DNA from 2 places in the Pseudonocardia kongjuensis genome. Region 1 is predicted to be linked to the other one. Evidence: riboswitches for the same ligand, from Rfam matches in the RefSeq annotation. Region 1 holds a riboswitch; the other holds the start of a gene.
What was found. A riboswitch is a leader RNA that binds a small molecule or an ion and turns the genes downstream of it on or off. The one in region 1 is predicted to bind glycine.
Positions count from the first base shown of each region.

Region 2: another riboswitch for glycine. It lies ahead of gcvP (aminomethyl-transferring glycine dehydrogenase); the one in region 1 lies ahead of gcvT (glycine cleavage system aminomethyltransferase GcvT).

Region 1 is NZ_BAAAJK010000007.1:222,274-227,003, forward strand. It holds gene gcvH (glycine cleavage system protein GcvH) at 1-228, opposite strand, end outside; gene gcvT (glycine cleavage system aminomethyltransferase GcvT) at 240-1,394, opposite strand; glycine riboswitch at 1,440-1,538, opposite strand; gene ABD160_RS11325 (ArsR/SmtB family transcription factor) at 1,722-2,114, shown strand; gene ABD160_RS11330 (substrate-binding protein) at 2,160-3,629, shown strand; gene ABD160_RS11335 (LLM class flavin-dependent oxidoreductase) at 3,660-4,409, opposite strand.
Region 2 is NZ_BAAAJK010000001.1:358,308-363,037, forward strand. It holds gene gcvP (aminomethyl-transferring glycine dehydrogenase) at 38-2,917, opposite strand; glycine riboswitch at 3,079-3,175, opposite strand; gene ABD160_RS01695 (YiaA/YiaB family inner membrane protein) at 3,257-3,556, shown strand; gene ABD160_RS01700 (MerR family transcriptional regulator) at 3,566-4,171, opposite strand; gene ABD160_RS01705 (bifunctional nuclease family protein) at 4,383-4,730, opposite strand, start outside.

The DNA.
Region 1 (4,730 bases):
CACGGTCCCGCCGAGCGGGGCGAACAGGTCGCTCACCGACTTGGTGGACTCGATCTCGCCGCAGGCCTCGCCCGCGGTGACGGTGTCGCCCGCGGCCGGCAGCTGGACGAACACGACGTCGCCGAGCGCCTCGGCGGCGTGTGCGGTGATGCCGACGGTGGCGGTGCCACCCTCGACCCGTACCCACTCGTGCTGCTCGGTGTAGCGCAGGTCGTCAGGGACGGACATGTCGGATCCTCTCACTCGGGACGGGTGTAGAAGGGCAGGCCGACCACCTCGACCGGCTCGGGCCGGCCGCGGACGTCGACGACGAGCGCGGTGCCGGGCCCGGACACGGCCCGGTCGACGAACGCCATCGCGATCGGATGGCCCAGGGTCGGGGACAGCACGCCGCTGGTCACCTCGCCGACCGTGGCCCCGGCGCCGTCGAGCACCGGATGGCCGGCCCGCGGTGCGCGCCGGCCGCTGCCGCGCAGCCCGGCGGGCACCCGGGCCTGCGGGGTGTCCCGCTCGCGGGCGAGCGCGGCGCGGCCGACGAAGTCGGCCTCCTTGCCGAACTTCACGACCCGGCCCAGGCCGGACGCGAACGGCGAGAGCCCGGGGCCGAGCTCGTGTCCGTGCAGCGGCATCCCGGCCTCCAGCCGGAGCGTGTCGCGGCAGGCGAGTCCGCAGGGCACCAGCCCGTGCCCGGTCCCGGCCGCGGTGAGCCGCTCCCAGACGGCGGCCGCGCCCGCCGTGCCGACGTAGACCTCGAAGCCGTCCTCGCCGGTGTAGCCGGTGCGGGCCAGCAGCACCTGGTGCCCGGCGAGGGTGGCCGGGCGGGCCGCGTAGTAGCGCAGGTCGCCGACCGGCGCACCGGTCGCGGTCTCGACGATCGCGGCGGACGCCGGGCCCTGCACGGCGACCAGCGCGGTGTCCGCGGAGCGGTCGGTGATCCGCACGCCGTCGCCGGCGCAGCGCTCGCCCAGCTCGGCGGCCACCAGCAGCCGGTTCGACGCGTTCGCGACGACCAGGTAGTGCTCCGCGGCGAGCCGGTAGACGACCAGGTCGTCGAGCACGCCGCCGTCCGGCGCGCAGAGCATCGTGTAGCGGGCCCGGCCGGGCGCCAGCGCGCCGAGGTCGCCGACCAGCGCGCCGTCCAGCGCCGCGGCGGCGGCCGGGCCCTCGACGTGGATCTCGCCCATGTGCGAGAGATCGAACAGGCCGGCCGCGCGGCGCACCGCGTGGTGCTCGGCGAGGTCACCGCCGTAGCGGACCGGCATCGTCCAGCCGGCGAAGCCGGTGAAGGTCGCGCCGAGCGCGACGTGCGTGTCGTGCAGCACCGAACGCAGCAGCTCGCGCTCGCTCGGCCCGGTCCGGGTCTCGGTGTCGGTCTGGGTCTCGGTCTGGGTCATCGTGGTGCTCACCCCGGGGCAGACGCGTGGGCGGTGCCGCCCACACGGTCCCCCTCTGTCCCGAGCCTGAGAGATTCACCGGTGCACGACCGGCTTTCACCATCGGCGAGGCGTGTCCGACGCCTGCTTTCCAGAGTGGCCTGGCCCGTGCGGTGTGGGGTACCTGAGAGTTTGGCGGGGTGCTTGCTCCTCCGGTGCCTGTCCGGTCGTGCGACAGGTCTCTTCCGCGCGGGCTCGTACGGCCCGGTCTTCAGTTGTCCGCAGGACGATACCGATTCCCGCGCCGGAGGGAAGGGGTCCGGACCGCTTCCGGCTAGACTCCGTACCATGTCAACGGATCCTGACGCGTCTGACGCGTTCGGCGTGGGCGGCCGGGACGCCGGTCTCGCCTTCGACGCGCTCGCCGATCCGGTCCGCCGCCGGATCCTGGCGGTGCTCTCCGAGAGCGACGAGTGCAGCGCGGGCGAGCTGGCGGACCGGATCACCACGGTCGGCCGGACCGCGGTCTCCACCCACCTGCGGGTGCTGCGGATCGCCGGCCTGGTCAGCGAGCGCCGGTCCGGCAGGTTCCGCTACTACGCGATCGAGCCCGGCGGTGCCGCGGCCGACGTGATCGCGCTGCTGCGCAACCTGTTCCAGTCGTCGCTGGGCGAGGCCCGGTCCGCCGCCGAGAGCGCGGCCGGGCACCGGGAGCCGGCCCGCCGGGAGGCGGCCGGATGACCCGGCGCGCCGACGGATCCCGCTGACGGCCACCCACCCACCGGCATGGGGACGATCGCGGTCACGGTGGAGGAGTTCGCCGCCGTCGCACCCGAGGTGGTCTTCGACCGGTTCGGCCGCGACGGCGGGGGCTGGCTGTTCGGCGCGTCCTGCGACCGGGTCGCGCTCGGCGAGCCGATCACCCTGCTGACGCCGATCGGCGACGGCCCGCCGGTCGACGTCCTGGGCCGGATCAGCGACCTGCGCAGGCCGCACGGCATCACGATCACCCACGACCAGCCGTGGCGCGGCCGGATCCGGCTGCGCTTCACCGCGGCCCCCGGCGGGACCCGGATCCGGCTCGACGCGCACATCGACGAGCAGGGCCTGGAGTGGCTGATGCGCCGGCGCGGGCACCCGGTGCGCGACCGGGCCGCCACCGGCCCCCGGATCGGCGCCCTCACCAGCCGGTCCGGTTCCGGGAGCGTGTTCGCCTCGGCCGTCGCGAACGCCGCCGTGCTCGCCGTCGACGAGGTCAACGCCGCGGGCGGGATCGGCGGGCGGCCGGTCGAGCTGCTGCACGCCGACGACGCGACCGATCCCGGCACCGGCGCGCTGGAGGCGCTGCGGCTGGCCCGCGCGGGCTGCCGGACGATCTTCCTGACCACGACGTCGGCCACCTACCAGGCGGTGTCCTCGGCGCTGACCGGCCACGACGTGCTGGTCGTGCACACCAACATGAACGAGGGCGGCGGCGAGTCGCGGCTGCGGATCCGGCTCGGCGAGCGGCCGTGGACCCAGATCGCGCTGGCGGCGGGCCCGGTGATGCGGTCGGCGGGCGGGCGGCGCTGGTTCCTGGCCGGCAACGACTACGTCTGGCCGCGGACGGTGAACCGGATCGCCCGGGAGGTGCTGCCCGGCAACGGCGCGGTGCTGGTCGGCGAGGGGTACGCCCCGCTCGGCGCCCGCGACTTCGGCCCGCTGATCGAGCGGATCGCCGCGTCCGGTGCGGACATCGTGCTGGACACCTTCGTCGGCGCGGACGCCGCCGCGTTCGAGCGCCAGTGCCATGCGATGGGCCTGCGCGAGCGCACCGTCAGCCTGGGCCCGGCGATGGACGAGGCCACCCTGGAGCGGATCGGGTTCGAGGCGTCCGAGGGCATCCACGGGGTGTCCGGCTACTTCCAGCACCTGCAGACCGAGCGCAACGGGACGCTGCTGCAGCGCTACCGCGAGCGGTTCGGCCGCTGGGCGCCGCCGCTGTCCAGCCTGTCCGAGTCGATGTTCGAGGCGATCCACGTGTGGGCGGCCGCGGCCCGGCAGGTCCGGACCACCGACCCGACCCCGGTGGCCGACGAGATGCGCCACGGCCGGTTCGAGGTGCCGCGCGGCACGATCGCCCTGGACGGCCGTCATCACGTGGAGCAGCCGCTGCACCTGGCCGCCGCGCGCGGGGCCACGTTCGGGTCGATGTCGGACAGCGACGGCGCGGTGCGGACCGGCGCCGCGCCGACCCGGCCGGGCCGCCGCCGGTGAGGGCGCGGGCCGTGCGGCGGCCCGCCGGGCTCAGGGCAGCAGTGCCCGCACCCGCTCCGGGTCCGGCCCGCCCGGCGCGATCGCCACGACCGCGTCGTCGAAGCCCGCGTCGGCGTAGCGGCGCAGCTGCTCGCCGATCGGCCCGAGATCGGCGCCCGCGGGCACCGGGATCGCGTACGCGACCGCGCGGAGGCCACCGGCGGCCCGGAACCGGTCGTGCGCGGCGAGCAGCTCGTCGGGGGTGACGCGGAACGCCGAGCCGAGCCAGCCCTCGAAGTGGCGGGCCGCCTTCTCGACGTTCGCGCCCCACGAGCCGAGCAGCAGCGGCGGGCGGCCGTCGCGCGGCGGGTCGGCGAGCCGGGCCTGCGCGTCGCCACCGTCGGCGAGCAGTGCCCGCAGCCGGACGATGTTCTCGTCGAAGGCACGGAAACGGCCCCGGTGGTCGCGCCCCAGCACGGCGTAGTCGCTGCGGGTCGAGCCCGGGCTCACCCCGAGCGACAGCCGGTCGCCGCACACCGCCTGCAGCGAGAGCATCCGGTGCGCGAGCTCGGCGGGATGGTGCAGCGGAACCTGCACCGTGCCGGTTCCCAGCTCAAGGTCCGGGGTGGCGGCCGCCGCGGCCGCCAGCGCCGCGAACGGGTCCGGGACCAGCCGGCCGCGCCCGATGATCTCGGGTGCCCACAGGCTCCGGAACCCGGCGTCGGCGAGCCGGCGCGCCCACCCGACCACCGGGTACGGCGGCGCGTCCGACAGGTGCGCGAGCAGCGCGCCCAGGCGCACGGCTAGGCCCGCCGGTCCGGCGGGCCCGGGTCGTCGACCGGCACGCCCACCGCCGCCCGGCTCCGGAGCGGGCCGTCCATCTGCACCGTTCCTCCCGCGACGCGTCGGTGGTCCGCGACCGGGACCCACCCGGGCAGCGTCCCACGGATCGTGCGGCCGGGGGGACCGGCGTCCGATCCCGAGGGGCGGTCCTGATCTCACCCGGATGACGGGCGGTTGACGTCCAGATCAGAACTCCTGTCAACGCGTCGGCAAACATTGACACGACAGGGCGGGCTCCCTAGCTTTCTCGCATCCACAGCACGTGAGGAGTTCTGCTCC
Region 2 (4,730 bases), on a different contig from region 1:
GCTCGTCGAGGGGCGGGCGGGACGCCGGGGGGTGCCGTCAGGCGAACGCCTCCGGCGGCGGGCAGGAGCAGACCAGGTTCCGGTCGCCGTGCGCACCGTCGATCCGGCGCACCGGCGGCCAGACCTTGCGGTCGTGCACGCCCGGCGCCGCACCGGTCGGGTAGGCGGCGAGCTCGCGCGGGTAGGGGTGGTCCCACTTGTCGTCGGCCAGGCAGGCCGCGGTGTGCGGGGCGCCCCGCAGCGGATTGTCGTCGGCCGGCCACTCCCCCGCGGCGACCCGGTCGATCTCGCCGCGGATCGAGATCATCGCGGCGATGAACCGCTCGATCTCGGGCAGGTCCTCGGACTCGGTCGGCTCGACCATCAGGGTCCCGGCCACCGGGAACGACATGGTCGGGGCGTGGATGCCGTGGTCGATCAGCCGCTTCGCGACGTCGTCCACCGTCACGCCGGTCTCCTTGGTGATCGCGCGCAGGTCCAGGATGCACTCGTGCGCGACGGAGCCGTCGGTCCCGGAGTACAGCACCGGGTAGTGCTCTCCCAGCCGGCGGGCGACGTAGTTCGCGGCGGCGACGGCGGTGAGCGTGGCCCGCCGCATCCCGTCGAGCCCCATCATCCGCAGGTAGGCCCAGGAGATCGGCAGCACGCCCGGGGAGCCGTGCGGCGCCGCGGACACCGGGCCGACCTCGCCGCGCCCGGGCAGGAACGGGACGAGGTGCTCGGCCACCGCGACCGGGCCGACCCCCGGCCCGCCGCCGCCGTGCGGGATGCAGAACGTCTTGTGCAGGTTCAGGTGCGACACGTCGCCGCCGAAGGCGCCCGGCCGGGCCACCCCGACCAGCGCGTTGAGATTGGCGCCGTCGACGTAGACCTGGCCGCCCGCGTCGTGCACCGCACCGCACACGTCACGCACCTGCGCCTCGTACACGCCGTGCGTGGACGGGTAGGTGATCATCAGCGCGGACAGCCGGGACCCGTGCTCGTCGATCTTGGCCCGGAGGTCGTCGAGATCGACGTTGCCCTGGGCGTCGGTGCCGACGACCACCACCCGCATCCCGGCCATGATCGCCGACGCGGCGTTGGTGCCGTGCGCGGACGCCGGGATCAGGCAGACGTCGCGCTCGGCCTCGCCGCGGCTGCGGTGGTAGGCCGCGATCGCCAGCAGCCCGGCGAACTCGCCCTGGCTGCCCGCGTTCGGCTGCAGCGAGACCGCGGCGTAGCCGGTCAGGTCGGCCAGCCAGGTCTCCAGCTGGGTGATCAGCTCCCGGGAACCGGCGGTGTCGGACTCCGGGGCGAACGGGTGCAGGTCGCTGAACTGCGGCCAGGTCACCGCCTCCATCTCGGCGGCGGCGTTGAGCTTCATCGTGCACGAGCCGAGCGGGATCATCGTGCGGTCCAGCGCCAGGTCGGCGTCGGCGAGCCGGCGCAGCCAGCGCATCAGCGCGGTCTCCGACCGGTGCTCGTGGAACGTCGGGTGGGTCAGGTAGTCGCTGGTCCGGGCCAGCGCGCCGGGCAGCGCGTCGGCGGTGCCGGTGTCCAGCGCCGCGGCGTCCTGCGGGCCGGCCCCGAACGCCTCCCACACCGCGCGCAGGTGCGCCACGGTGGTGATCTCCGAGGTGGAGATGCCCACCTCGTCGCCGGAGACCCGGCGCAGCGCGATCCCGGCGTCGTGCGCGGCGGCGACGACGGCGTCCGCCCGGCCGGGCACCCGGGCCAGCACGGTGTCGAAGAACGCGTCGTGCACGATCTCGACGCCGCCGGAGCGCAGCCCGGCGGCCAGCACCGCCGCCATCCGGTGGGTCCGCCGGGCGATGGCGCGCAGCCCCTCCGGGCCGTGGTACACGGCGTAGCAGGCCGCCATCACGGCCAGCAGCACCTGCGCGGTGCAGATGTTGGAGGTCGCCTTCTCCCGGCGGATGTGCTGCTCCCGGGTCTGCAGGGCGAGCCGCAGCGCGTAGTTGCCGTCCGCGTCCCGGGAGACCCCGACCAGCCGGCCGGGGAGCTGGCGGGCGTGCCGCTGCCCGACCGACAGGTAGGCGGCGTGCGGGCCGCCGAAGCCGAGCGGGACACCGAACCGCTGGGTGGAGCCGATCGCCGCGTCCGCGCCCAGCTCGCCGGGCGGGGTGAGCAGGGTCAGCGCCAGCAGGTCCGCGGCGACCGCGACCAGCGCGCCCCGCTCGTGCGCCTGCTCGATCAGCGCCGACGGGTCGGCCACCCGCCCGGACGCGCCCGGGTAGCTGAGCAGCACGCCGAACATCTCGCCGTCCGGCAGGGTGCCGCCGGACAGGTCGGCGACCTCCAGCTCGATGCCGAGCGGCTCGGCCCGGGTGCGGAGCACGTCCAGGGTCTGCGGCAGCGTGTCGGCGTCGACCACGAACCGGGCCGACTTCGCGCGCCCGGCCCGGCGCAGCAGCGTCATCGCCTCGGCGGCGGCGGTCGCCTCGTCCAGCAGCGACGCACCGGCGACCGGCAGCCCGGTCAGGTCCGACACCATCGTCTGGAACGCCAGCAGCGCCTCCAGCCTGCCCTGGCTGATCTCCGGCTGGTACGGCGTGTACGCGGTGTACCAGGCCGGGTTCTCCAGCACGTTGCGCCGGATCGCCGACGGCGTCCGGGTGCCGTGGTAGCCGAGCCCGATCATCGGGACGTTCACCGTGTTGCGGTCGGCCAGCGCCCGCAGCTCGGCGAGCATCTCGGCCTCACCGACCGGCTCCGGCAGCGAACCGCCGACCGGCTCGGGATCGCGGATGGCGGCGGGCAGCGCCCGGTCGGCCAGCGCCTCGAGCGAGTCGACGCCCAGCGCGTCGAGCATCCGGGCGAGCTCGCCGGGCCGGGGCCCGACGTGCCGGTCGGCGAACGGCAGTCCACGCTCGAGCTCGGCGAGGGTGGGACGGTGCTGCTGCGGGGTCGGGCTCACGGCGCCTCCGAAGGTGACGGCTCGGGCGGGGCAGGGCTGTCTCGCCCCTCCCCCTCTGTCCGTACCCGCGATCCGGGCGCCTGAGAGATTCACCCGAGGCTTCGGGCTTTCCCCGTCGGCGGACGGGCCCCCCGTGGTGGCCCGTCGCTTTCCAGAGGCGTCTCTGCCGTGCGGTCCTGGTGCCTGAGAGGTTCCGGGAAGGGATTTGCTCCTTCGGCGCCCGGCTGTACTGCACCGGGTCTCTCCCGCTCGGTGTCAACGACTACCGGGCCGAGGATAACCGGTCCGGTCAGTATTTCCACGGCACCGGGGCCGGAACCGTCCCGCCAGGCTGCTCACATGTCGAACAGCAGCGCTCCGAACACCGTCCCCGCCACCACCGCCGCCTTCCACCTGCAGGCGGTCCTGTCCTTCGGCGTCTCGCTGGCCGCGGTCGTCGTCGGGACCTTCTACCTGCCCGTCGACGGCTGGGTGAAGGCGTTCCTGGCCATCGCCGTGCTGTACGCCATCACCTCGGCGTTCACCCTCGCCAAGTGCGTCCGCGACAAGCAGGAGAGCCTGACCGTCGTCAACCGGGTCGACCAGGCGCGGCTGGAGAAGCTGATCGCCGAGCACGACCCATTCCGCTCGGTCGCGTGAGCCGGCCGCTCAGGAGATCGCGCGCCGGGACCGGCGCCGGGCCAGCTCGTCCTCCGGGGACTCGTCGACGGTGCCGCCGTCGGCGCGTTCCACCGGGAAGTCCTTGATCACACCGCTGATCTCGCGCATCGCGCCCGAGACGGCGATCCCGAACACTCCCTGGCCGCCCTGCAGCAGGTCGACGACCTCCTCCGGGGAGGTGCACTCGTAGACGGTGGTCCCGTCGGAGAACAGAGTGATCCCGGCGAGATCCCTTATCCCGCGCCGGCGCAGGTGCTCGACCGCGATCCGGATGTTCTGCAGCGAGACCCCGGCGTCGAGCAGCCGCTTCACGATCTTGAGGACCAGTACGTCCTTGAACGAGTACAGCCGCTGGCTGCCGGATCCGGCGGCACCGCGGATCGACGGCACGACGAGCCCGGTCCGGGCCCAGTAGTCGAGCTGCCGGTAGGTGATGCCGACGACCTGGCACGCGGTCGGGCCGCGGAAGCCGACGAGGCGATCGGACACCCCGTCCAGCCCCTCACCGACGAGCGGGTCCGGGAACAGCTCTGCCTGCCCCGGCCCCTCGGGTGGTGGCGTCTGCACCGCGTGGTCTCCCTCGGTCGGCCGCACCGTGACCGTCCTCGCCGTCCCATCACTCTCGGTGAAGGCGAGTTGCACGGATGTCATCAACGCTGATGACGGTAGGCCCGGCGGCCGGAGTGGTCAACGCGGCTCGCCGACACGGCCGTACCGCACAACGCCAGGTGACGGAGCACGGGCGGCCCGGTCACGCCGAGCGGCACCCGGTGTCGCCGAATGGTCCGGAACACCCGTTCGGGTGTCAGCCGGGCTGGGCGCCGCGGAAGTCCTCCGGTGACACCGAGTCGAGGAACTCGCGGAACTTCTCGACCTCGTCCTCCTGCTCGTCGGGGATGACGAGCCCGGCCTCGGCCAGCACGCTCTCGTCGGCGTGCACCGGGACACCGGTCCGCAGCGCCAGCGCGATCGAGTCGCTCGGCCGGGCGGACACCGTCACGCCGCCGTCGAAGATCAGCTCGGCGTAGAAGGTGCCCTCCTGCAGGTCGGTCACCCGGACCTGTTCCAGCCGCCGGCCCAGTGCCCCGATGACGTCCTTGAGCAGATCGTGGGTCAACGGCCGTGCCGGCTTGACCCCCTGCTGCTCGAGGGC